DNA from 2 places in the Pyramidobacter sp. YE332 genome. Region 2 is predicted to be linked to the other one. Evidence: riboswitches for the same ligand, from Rfam matches in the RefSeq annotation. Region 2 holds a riboswitch; the other holds the start of a gene.
What was found. Region 2 has a riboswitch for thiamine pyrophosphate ahead of thiE (thiamine phosphate synthase). Riboswitches for the same ligand answer to the same signal wherever they lie in the genome.
Positions count from the first base shown of each region.

Region 1: linked by a shared signal. The riboswitch ahead of thiC (phosphomethylpyrimidine synthase ThiC) and the one ahead of thiE (thiamine phosphate synthase) in region 2 are both predicted to bind thiamine pyrophosphate.

Region 1 is NZ_CP133038.1:2,577,608-2,582,516, reverse strand. Features, by position in the region: gene RAH42_RS12130 (hypothetical protein) at 1-1,071, shown strand, start outside; gene RAH42_RS12125 (M20 family metallopeptidase) at 1,141-2,319, shown strand; TPP riboswitch at 2,396-2,502, shown strand; gene thiC (phosphomethylpyrimidine synthase ThiC) at 2,615-3,928, shown strand; gene RAH42_RS12115 (cytidylate kinase-like family protein) at 4,095-4,709, opposite strand; gene RAH42_RS12110 (hypothetical protein) at 4,840-4,909, opposite strand, start outside.
Region 2 is NZ_CP133038.1:492,816-497,724, reverse strand. Features, by position in the region: gene RAH42_RS02365 (transglycosylase SLT domain-containing protein) at 1-1,104, shown strand, start outside; gene RAH42_RS02360 (thiamine diphosphokinase) at 1,097-1,741, shown strand; TPP riboswitch at 1,779-1,889, shown strand; gene thiE (thiamine phosphate synthase) at 1,998-2,639, shown strand; gene thiD (bifunctional hydroxymethylpyrimidine kinase/phosphomethylpyrimidine kinase) at 2,666-3,460, shown strand; gene RAH42_RS02345 (hypothetical protein) at 3,714-3,842, shown strand; gene RAH42_RS02340 (amidohydrolase family protein) at 3,869-4,909, shown strand, end outside.

The sequences.
Region 1 (4,909 bases), 690 kb from region 2:
ATCTGCTCGGTGATTTTCCTGGCTTTGTTCTGGAGCGGGGTGCCGACGACTCTTTTCGAGGACAGCAAGATGGTGCCGCTGGCCACGTCGTTCATCGCCCTGCTGATGGTGCAGATGGGCAGCATGATGGATGCCCGCAAGCTGCGGGAGGAGTGGAGGACGGTGGCGGTGTCGTTCCTCGGCATGTGCGCCGGCGCCGGCGCGATCCTACTGGCCGCGTCGCCTTTCATCGGCTGGGACTATGCCGTGGCGGCGACCGGCCCGGTGTCGGGCGGCGTCGTGGCCGGGCTGATCATGACCGAGGCGGCCGACGCCAAGGGGCTGACGGCGATCGGCGTGTTCGTGACGATGCTGCTGACGGTGCAGGGGTTCTTCGGCATTCCCATCGCTTCCAACTGCCTGCTGCACGAGGGCAAAAAGCTCAAGGCCCGTTTCGCCGCCGGCGAGCGCGCGCTGGCGGCGGGGCAGCCCGGCACGTCCAAGTGGGAGAAACTGATCCCGCCGATGCCCCAGCGCTGGCAGACCAGCTACGTTTACATCGCCAAAGCGTTCGCCGTCGCCTGGCTCAGCTTCAAGGCCGCGTCCTTGCTGGGCGACGCCGTGCATCCTTTTGTGATGGCGCTGCTTTTCGGCATCGTCTTTCACGAGCTGGGCTTCATCGAGACGAACATCATGACGCTGGGCAACGCGAACGGCATGGTCATGTTCGCGATCATGATCCCCATTTACATCAGGCTGGCCAAGGCGACGCCGCGCATGATCCTCGATCTGCTCGGGCCGCTGTTCATCGTTTTCGGTGCCACGGTCGCCGGCATCTTTATCGCTTCCATCCTTTTGAGTAAAATATTCAAGTACAGCTGGGGCCTTTCCGCGGCGCTGAGCGCCACGTGCATGATCGGTTTCCCCGGCACGCTGATCATCTCCGAGGAAGTCGCCGCTCAGCTGGGCGGCAGCGACGAAGAGCGGGAGTTCGTCCTCTCGCACGTGCTTCCCAAGATGCTCATCGCCGGATTCACCACGGTCACCATCGCCTCCGTGTTCCTGGCGGCGTTCCTCGTCAAGTTTTTCTAGTTTTGCGGCTGAAAGCGGCTCCGCGGCGCGGGGCCGACAATTCAAACGATTCGAAAGGAGTCTTTTATGATGGCAGACAGGCAGGACAGCGTCACACGCGCTTCCGAAGCGGCCGTGGCCTTGCGCCGCGAGCTTCACCGTCACCCGGAACTTTCCTGGCGCGAGGTGGAGACGACGAAAAAAATCACCGCCCGGATGGCGGAACTCGGCGTTTCCGTGATCAAAAAAGGATTCAAGGGCACTCAGTGCGGCCTCGTCGCCGAGATCAAGGGGGCCAAGCCCGGACCGACGCTGATGATCCGCGCCGACATCGACGCGCTGCCCGTCGCCGAGGATCCGTCCCACGACGTCGCGTCCGAATGCGCGGGCGTCATGCACGCCTGCGGGCACGACGCCCACGCGGCTATCCTCGCCGGCGTCGTTCAGGTGGTGCAGGAGCACCGGGACGAACTTTGCGGCGCGGTGAGGTTCCTGTTCCAGCCCGCCGAGGAAGCGGGCCCCGGCTCCGGCGCGCCCGCGGTGATCGCCGACGGCGCGCTCGAAGGCGTCGACGCGATCATCGGCGAGCACGTGCAGAGCCAGATGCCGGCCGGTAAAATCGGCTGGAAGAAAGGGCCGATGATGGCCTCCGCCGACATCTGGGACATCGTCATCCGTGGCAAGGGCGGCCACGGCGCCAGCCCCCACCGCGCCGTCAATCCGATGCTCTGCGCGGCGGCCCTGGTGCCGGCGCTGACGGCCATCGCGCCGCAGGAAGTGAGCGCGCTCGAACCCGTTGTCGTCGGCATCGGCGCCATCAAAGCCGGCGAAGCCCGCAACGTCATTCCCGATACCTGCACGATGTGCGGCACCGTGCGCTGCTCCGACATGGAAACGCGCGAAGCCATGCCCGAACGCTTCCACCGCATCGTCGACGGCATCGCCGCGGCGTGGAACTGCACGGCCGATCTGAAGTACGAAAAAGTCTATCCGGTCACCGTCAACGATCCCGACGTCACCGACTGGATCCTGGACGTGGCGAAAGCCGAAGGGCTTGAGGATCGTCTTGTGGAACGCGAGTTCGCCATGGGATCCGAGGATTTCAGCTACTACGGCGAAAAAATCCCCGCCGCGTACTTCAACCTCGGCATGGGCACCGACACGCCGCATCACAGCGCCGAGTTCCGCGTCGACGACGCCGTCGTGCCGTTGGGCGTGAAGCTGCTGTCGGCGCTGGCGCTCGATTACGGCAAAAGCCGCGGGAAATAGAAATTTTTCGCCTTTTGCCGCCGCGGGGCGCTTGTCAAATCGGCCGCGGCCTGCTAGACTGGTCCTGCATCAAACGAAGAGCGAACCGGGGAGCTTGCGTCACGCAGGCTGAGAGGGAACTGGCGTTCCGACCCGTGAACCTGTTGGGATAATGCCCGCGGAGGAAGACGCAGAAAAAAATGGAGGGAGCGGGCTCCGCACGAGGAGTCCGCTCCCTTGTTTTTCGTTCGGGCAAAAGCGCCGGTTCCGCGGAAAATCCGCTGTCCGCAGCGGAAGCAGGAAAGGAGTCCGTCATATGGAGCGAAATTACCACACGCAAATGGAAGCGGCGCGCCGCGGCATCGCCACGCCGGAGATGGAGATCGTCGCGAAAAAAGAACGCCGCAGCGTTCGGGAACTGATGGGCTGGATGGCCGAAGGCACAGCCGTGATCCCCGCCAACCGCGGGCATCGGGGCCTCGACCCTAACGGCGTCGGCAGCATGCTCAAAACCAAGATCAACGTCAATCTCGGCGTCAGCCGCGACTGCAAGGACTACGACGTGGAAATGCAGAAAGTCATGAGCGCCGTGAATATGGGCGCCGAAGCCATCATGGACCTGTCCAGCCACGGCGACACGCAGCCTTTCCGCCGCAAACTGTGCGGCGAGTGTCCCGCCATGATCGGCACCGTGCCCGTGTACGACGCGGTCATCCATTACCGGCGCGACCTCGCCACGCTCAGCGCTCAGGACTTCGTCGACGTGGTGCGCCTGCACGCGGAGGACGGCGTCGATTTCGTCACGCTCCACTGCGGCATCACGCGCAAGACCATCGAGCAGATCAGAAACTGCGGACGGGCGATGAACATCGTCAGCCGCGGCGGCAGCCTCGTTTTCGTCTGGATGAGCATGACCGGCGAGGAAAATCCGTTCTACTCACATTTCGACGAGATCCTCGACATCTGCCGCGAGCACGACGTCACCATCAGCCTCGGCGACGCCTGCCGCCCCGGCTGTCTTGCCGACGCCACCGACGTCTGCCAGATCGAGGAGCTCGTCCGCCTCGGTGAATTGACCCGCCGCGCTTGGGCGAAGGACGTTCAGGTCATGGTCGAAGGCCCGGGGCACGTGCCGCTGGATCAGATCGCCGCCAACATGAAAGTGCAACAGACCATCTGCCGGGGCGCGCCGTTCTACGTGCTCGGCCCCCTCGTCACCGACATCGCCCCCGGTTACGACCACATCACCGCCGCCATCGGCGGCGCGGTGGCGGCGGCCAACGGCGCGGCCTTCCTGTGCTACGTCACGCCCGCCGAACATCTGGCCCTGCCCAACGTGGACGACGTCAAACAGGGCATCATCGCCAGCCGCATCGCCGCCCACGCCGCCGACATCGCCAAGGGCATTCCCGGCGCGCGCGAGCAGGACGACCGCATGGCCGCGGCGCGGCGCAAGCTCGATTGGGACGCGCAGTGGCTGGAAGCCGTCGATCCGGAGACCGCCAAAGCCATCCGCGCAAGCCGGGCCCCCGAAGACGACCACAGCGAAACCTGCAGCATGTGCGGCAAATTCTGCGCCGTGCGCAGCATGAACAAGGCGCTGGCCGGCGAGTACATCGACATTCTGTAAAAACGAGCCGCCGCGGGGACGCAAAAAGATCCCCCGCGGCGGCTCGTTCGTTGTCGAAAAGCGACACCTTATTTTCAGTCAATAGTTTGCAAAGAAGCGTCATCCGTCATTCCAAACCGAGTGTTCCACGTGGAACATTTTGATTCGTCTTTGTCTGCGGCCAGTTTTACCCGAACCGCCGCGCGGTCTCGACGATCAGGGCCGCGGCGGCCTCGCAGCCGAAGGCGCTGCTGTTGAGTGTGAGGTGGTAGCGATGGATATGGCCCCATTTGCTGCCGGCGTAATACTGGTAGTGCTTGGAGCGGATCTTGTCGTTGCGCTGCACGGTTTTTTCGGCGCCCTCCGCGGGCAGACCGTATTCGCCGACGGCGCGGGCGACGCGGTCGGCCAGCGGCGCGTGGATGAACACGTTCAGGCAGTCGGTGCGGTCGCGCAGGATGTAATCGGCGCAGCGCCCGACGATGACGCAGGGAGCTTTCTCGGCCAGTTCGCGGATGATCTTGCTCTGCAGGATGAAGAGGTTGTCCGAGGCGGGCAGTCCGTCGTTGATGAACATCGAGTTGGCGTAATAGCCGTTGGCGGCCAGGTTGAACAAATAGTTGGGCGTGACCTGCTCTTCGGTGTTTCTGATGTAATCGATGGCAAAACCACTCTTCTTGGCGGCGAGGTCGATCAGGACCTTGTCGTAGAATCCGTACCCCAGCATTTGGGCAGTCCGTTCGCCGATGCTGCGTCCGCCGCTGCCGTATTCGCGACCGATGGTGATGATGCGTGCTGTCATGTGAATCAGTCCCTCCTGCCTCTTGAGAATGGATTTTTACGCAGATCGTCCGGGAAAAATGAGTGCAGCCACGGAATAAAGACCCTCTTCTTTATAATAAAATACCACAAACACCGCCTTTTTTCCAGTATCAGGCTGAAGCGACGGCGGTTTCGCCGCGGCGGCCGGGAAAAAACGCTTGCGAAAAATGGCTGTCGGAA
Region 2 (4,909 bases):
TCGCTGGCCACCAGCCGCTGGAGCAAAGCCGAGGAAGCGCGCGACGACTACATCGAACGCTTTCCCGACGGGACGCGCGCGAACGCGCTGATCTGGGGCAAAGGCTGGGACGCTTTCTGCCGCAAAGATTACGAGACGGCGCTGAAAAACTGGAAACTTTCGGCCGCTCACCCCGGCGACCTGAGCGCCGCCCGCCTGCTCTACTGGCACGTCAGAGCGCTGAACGATCTGGGGCGCGCCGGCGAAGCGGAAAAATACGAGAAAGAACTGGGAGACGACCACGCCCTGAGCATCTACAGCTTTATGGCCTTCGACGGCGGCTCGCTCAAAATCGCCGACGCGCCGCTGCCGAAGGACCTCGCCCCCGCGCCCGCGAGCGAACTGGAACGCTGGGGCTTCATGACCCACGCCCGCATGCTGCTGACCGGCAGAAACGATCTGCCCAGCCGGATGCGCCGCTCCCAGCTGGCCCGCTGGCTCGGCCTCGAGGGGCAGGCGTACGCCGACCTGCACGGCGCCATCGAGAGCAAACTGAAAGGCCGCGAGATCCCCCGCTCCCTGCTGGAGCTCGTCTACCCGCGTCCCTACCGCGCCGCCGTCGAGGCGCAGGCCGAAAAGTTCGGCGTCGATCCGCTCCTGATTTGGTCGATCATGAAGCAGGAAAGCTCGTTCGATCCCCGCGCCACCAGCTGGGTGGGCGCGGCCGGCCTGATGCAGCTCATGCCGGCCACGGCGGCCGGCGAAGCCAAAAAGATCGGCCTGAAAAAGTACAGCTCCTACAATCCCTCCGACAACATCGCCATGGGCGCGTCGCACATCGGCGGCCTGATCGCCCGCTTCAAGCGCCTCGACTGGGCCGTATCGGCCTACAACGCCGGTGGCGGCAACGTGAACAAGTGGAACGCCGAGCGCGGCGGCTGGGAACAGGACGCCTGGATGGAAGGAGTTCCCTTCCGCGAGACCAACGATTACGTCAAAAAAGTCCTCGGCAACTACGAAGTGTACAAAAAGCTCTACGGCGACTTCTACGCCAAGCAGAAAGAGAAGCGCGAAGCCGCCCGGAAGGCGACCCCCGGCGATCAGACGCCGCCCGTCCATGAATAAGTCCGTCTGCTGGATCGCGGGAGCCGGCGAGTTCTACGCCCCCGCTTTCGCGCCGCTGCCCGGCGATTATGTGATCGCGGCCGACGGCGGCTATGAATCGCTGCGCCGCCGCGGCGCGCCAATCGACATGGTGCTGGGCGACTTCGACTCGCTGGGTTATGTGCCCGAACACCGCAACGTCGTGCGCTGCGCTCCCGTCAAGGACGACACCGACATGGCGCTCGCCGTCAAGGAAGGACTGGCGCGCGGCTGCGAGCGTTTCGTCCTGCTGGGGGGACTTGGCGGTCGACTGGCGCACACGCTCGCCAACCTGCAGACGCTGATGTACCTTTCGCGCCGCGGCGCGCGCGGCTTTTTGGCCGGAGAAAACGAGACCGCCACAGCGCTGACCGACGGCGAGCTGCGCTTCAGCGCCGCGCATCGCGGCTACCTCTCGCTGTTCTGCCTGAGCGAGCCGGCTTGCGGCGTCACGCTGCGGGGCCTCAAATACGAACTGACGGACGCCGTGCTGGAAAGTTCCGTCGCCCTCGCCGTCAGCAACGAATTCACCGGCCGAGAAAGCTCGGTGGCTGTCGCCCACGGCACGCTCGTCGCGCTGTGGCAGGACGGCCGTCTGGAAGAAATGCTGCGCGCTTGACGCGGGCGCCGCAGGGATTATAATTTCAAACGGGAGTTCCATCACGCAGGGGAGTCCGCACAGGCGGGCTGAGAGGAGGCCGCACGGCCTCGACCCTTTGAACCTGATACGGGATCATGCCGGCGAAGGAAGCGCTTTCTGAAAAATGACGGGGGAGAACCGGCGCGCAGGCTCTCCCCCGTCATTTTTCTGCGGCGAGAATCGCCCCGCGACGAACGCCTCTGGTGAACACCTCTGATGGAAAGAAGGGAAACTCATGAACTGCTCAAGAGAATCGCTGCGCCTCTACGCCGTCACCGACCGCCGCTGGCTGGGGACGAAGACGCTGGCACAGGCCGTGGAAGAGGCGCTGCGCGGCGGCGCCACGATGGTGCAGCTGCGCGAGAAGGACCTGCCCGACGGCCTTTTTCTGGCCGAAGCGCTGGCGATCGGATCCGTCGTGAAAAGATACAACGCGCCGCTGATCGTCAACGACCGCGTCGAGATCGCGCTGGCCTGCGGCGCCGACGGCGTCCACCTCGGACAGGACGACGCGGATCCGCGCGCGGCGCGCCTGCGGCTCGGGCCGCGCAAAATCATCGGCGTCTCGGCTCACAACGTCGCGGAAGCCGTCGCGGCCGAACGGGGCGGCGCCGACTACCTCGGCTCGGGGGCGCTGTTTCCGACCGATACCAAGGCCGCCACTGCCGCGCTTTCGCTCGACGAGCTGAAACGCATCGCCGCCGCCGTCTCCATTCCCGTCGTGGGCATCGGCGGCATCACGGCGGACAATCTGCCGCGGCTGAAAGGCACGGGGCTGTGCGGCGCGGCCGTCGTCTCGGCGCTCTTCGCCGCCCCCGACGTCGAAGCGTCGGCGCGTCGCCTGCGCCGCCTCGCCGACGAAATCTTCGGCGCCTGAAATTTTTTCGCAAAGGAGTCTTTCCGATGATATACAAAGTCCTCACGATCGCCGGTTCCGACTGCTCGGGCGGCGCCGGCATCCAGGCCGACCTCAAGACCATGGCGGCCCACAAGGTGTACGGTATGAGCGCGATCACGGCGCTGACCGCCCAGAACACCACCGGCGTCTTCGGCGTGCTCGAAGCTTCGCCGGAATTCGTGGCGCAGCAGATCGACTGCGTCTTCGACGACATCCGCCCCGACGCCGTGAAAATCGGCATGGTGTCCAGCGCCGCCATCATCTCGACCATCGCCGCCCGGCTCAAGGCTTTCGGCGCGCGCAACGTCGTCGTCGACCCCGTCATGGTCGCCACCAGCGGCTCGCGCCTGCTCGACGAAGACGCGACCGGCGCGCTGCGCGGCGAACTGCTGCCATTGGGGACGGTGATCACGCCCAACATCCCCGAGGCGGAAGCACTCTGCGGCTTCGCCATCGCCGATCACGGCGACATGGAACGGGCGGCGCGGCGCCTCGCCGCCGGCCTGGGCGGCGCCGTGCTGATCAAGGGCGGCCATCTGACCGACTGCGCCGACGACCTGCTCCTCAGCGAAGGACGTCTCGTCTGGCTGAATTCGCCGCGCCTGGACAACCCCAACACTCACGGCACGGGCTGCACGCTCTCGTCGGCCATCGCCTGCCATCTCGCTATGGGGCGCAGCGTCGAAGAAAGCGTGCGCCGCGCCAAAGCCTACGTCACCGACGCGCTGCGGGCCGGACTGGATCTCGGGCGCGGCTCGGGGCCGCTCGACCACGCCTGGGCCGTCAGAGAAGCGGACTGAATCCTATTTCTTGATAAAAAGCACCAATATAGTTTGCAGAGCGCTGCGGAGTGCCGCCGCGCGCCGAAACATTTTTCCGACTCTGCCGGAGTTGAAAAACATCTTTCCCCAACTTTGATTCCTGGGCTGAATCCTCACGTTGACACCGTGAGGTAGCATTGTTACAATCCCAAAGCGCCACATAAAAATTTTAATAACTGAAAAGCGGCCGTCAAAAGCTGACGGTATCATACAAACGAGACGGGGTGTTTGCATGTCGTTATGGATCCGCAACGCGGCGATCGCCACCATGGACCGCGAGAACCCGGCCGCCGATTCGGCGGTCGTCGTCGGGGATTTCTTCGCGTACGTGGGCAGCGACAGGGGGCCGAGGCCTATCTGAAGGAGCATCCGCAAAAGGAACTCGAAGTGCTGGACTGCGGCGGGGCGTTTTTGATGCCCGGCTTCAACGACAGCCACATGCACTTCCTGCATTACGCCAAGTCCAAATTGGGCTCGGTCGACCTGCGGGGGACGAAGTCCGTCGGCGAGGTCGTCGAGCGCATGAAAAAGGGGCTGGAGAAGTACGATCCGTCCTCGGGGCTGTGGCTGCTCGGCGAGGGCTGGAACCACGACTATTTTACCGACGAGAAGCGTTATCCCACGGCGGCCGATCTCGACGCCGTGACGGCGGACTATCCGCTGCTGGTCATGCGCACGTGCTTCCACGTCGGCGCGCTCAACTCCAGGGCCATGGAGCTGGTAGGGCTGGACAGGGCCGCGGCGGAAAAGATGGGAGAGTTCGCCGGGAAAAATCCCGACGGCTCGCCCGACGGCGTCGTCAAGGAACATATCGTCGACAACATCAAGGCCAACCTGCCGGCGCCCGATTTGGAGACGCTGCTGGACATGGTGCTGGCCTGCCAGAAGGATCTGTTCGCCTGCGGCATCACCAGCATCCAGTCGGACGACTTCAAGTACACGCCCGACGGCTGCGCTTACGAGATGATGCGCCTGCTGCGCGATGCCTCGGAGGACGGGCGGCTCAAGGTGCGCTGGGGGGAGCAGGCGCTGCTGCCCACCAAGGCCGAGATCGATGAGTTCTTCGACCGCAAGGGATTCGACGACAGCTACGGCAACCGCAGCTTCAAGATCTCCACGGTCAAGCTGCTCACCGACGGCTCGCTCGGGGCGCGCACGGCCTACATGCGCAGGCCCTACGCCGACGATTCCTCGACGCGCGGCCTGCCGACCTACACGCAGGAAGAACTCGACGCGCTGGTGCTGAAGGCGCACGAGAACAACATGCCCGTGGCCATGCACGCCATCGGCGACGGCGCCATGGAGATGGCGCTTGGCGCCATCGAGCGCGCCCGCAAGGCAATGCCCTATGTGCACCCGCGCCACGGCGTCGTTCACTGCCAGATCACCGACCGGCGCCAGGTGGAGCGCTTCAGGGAACTCGACGCG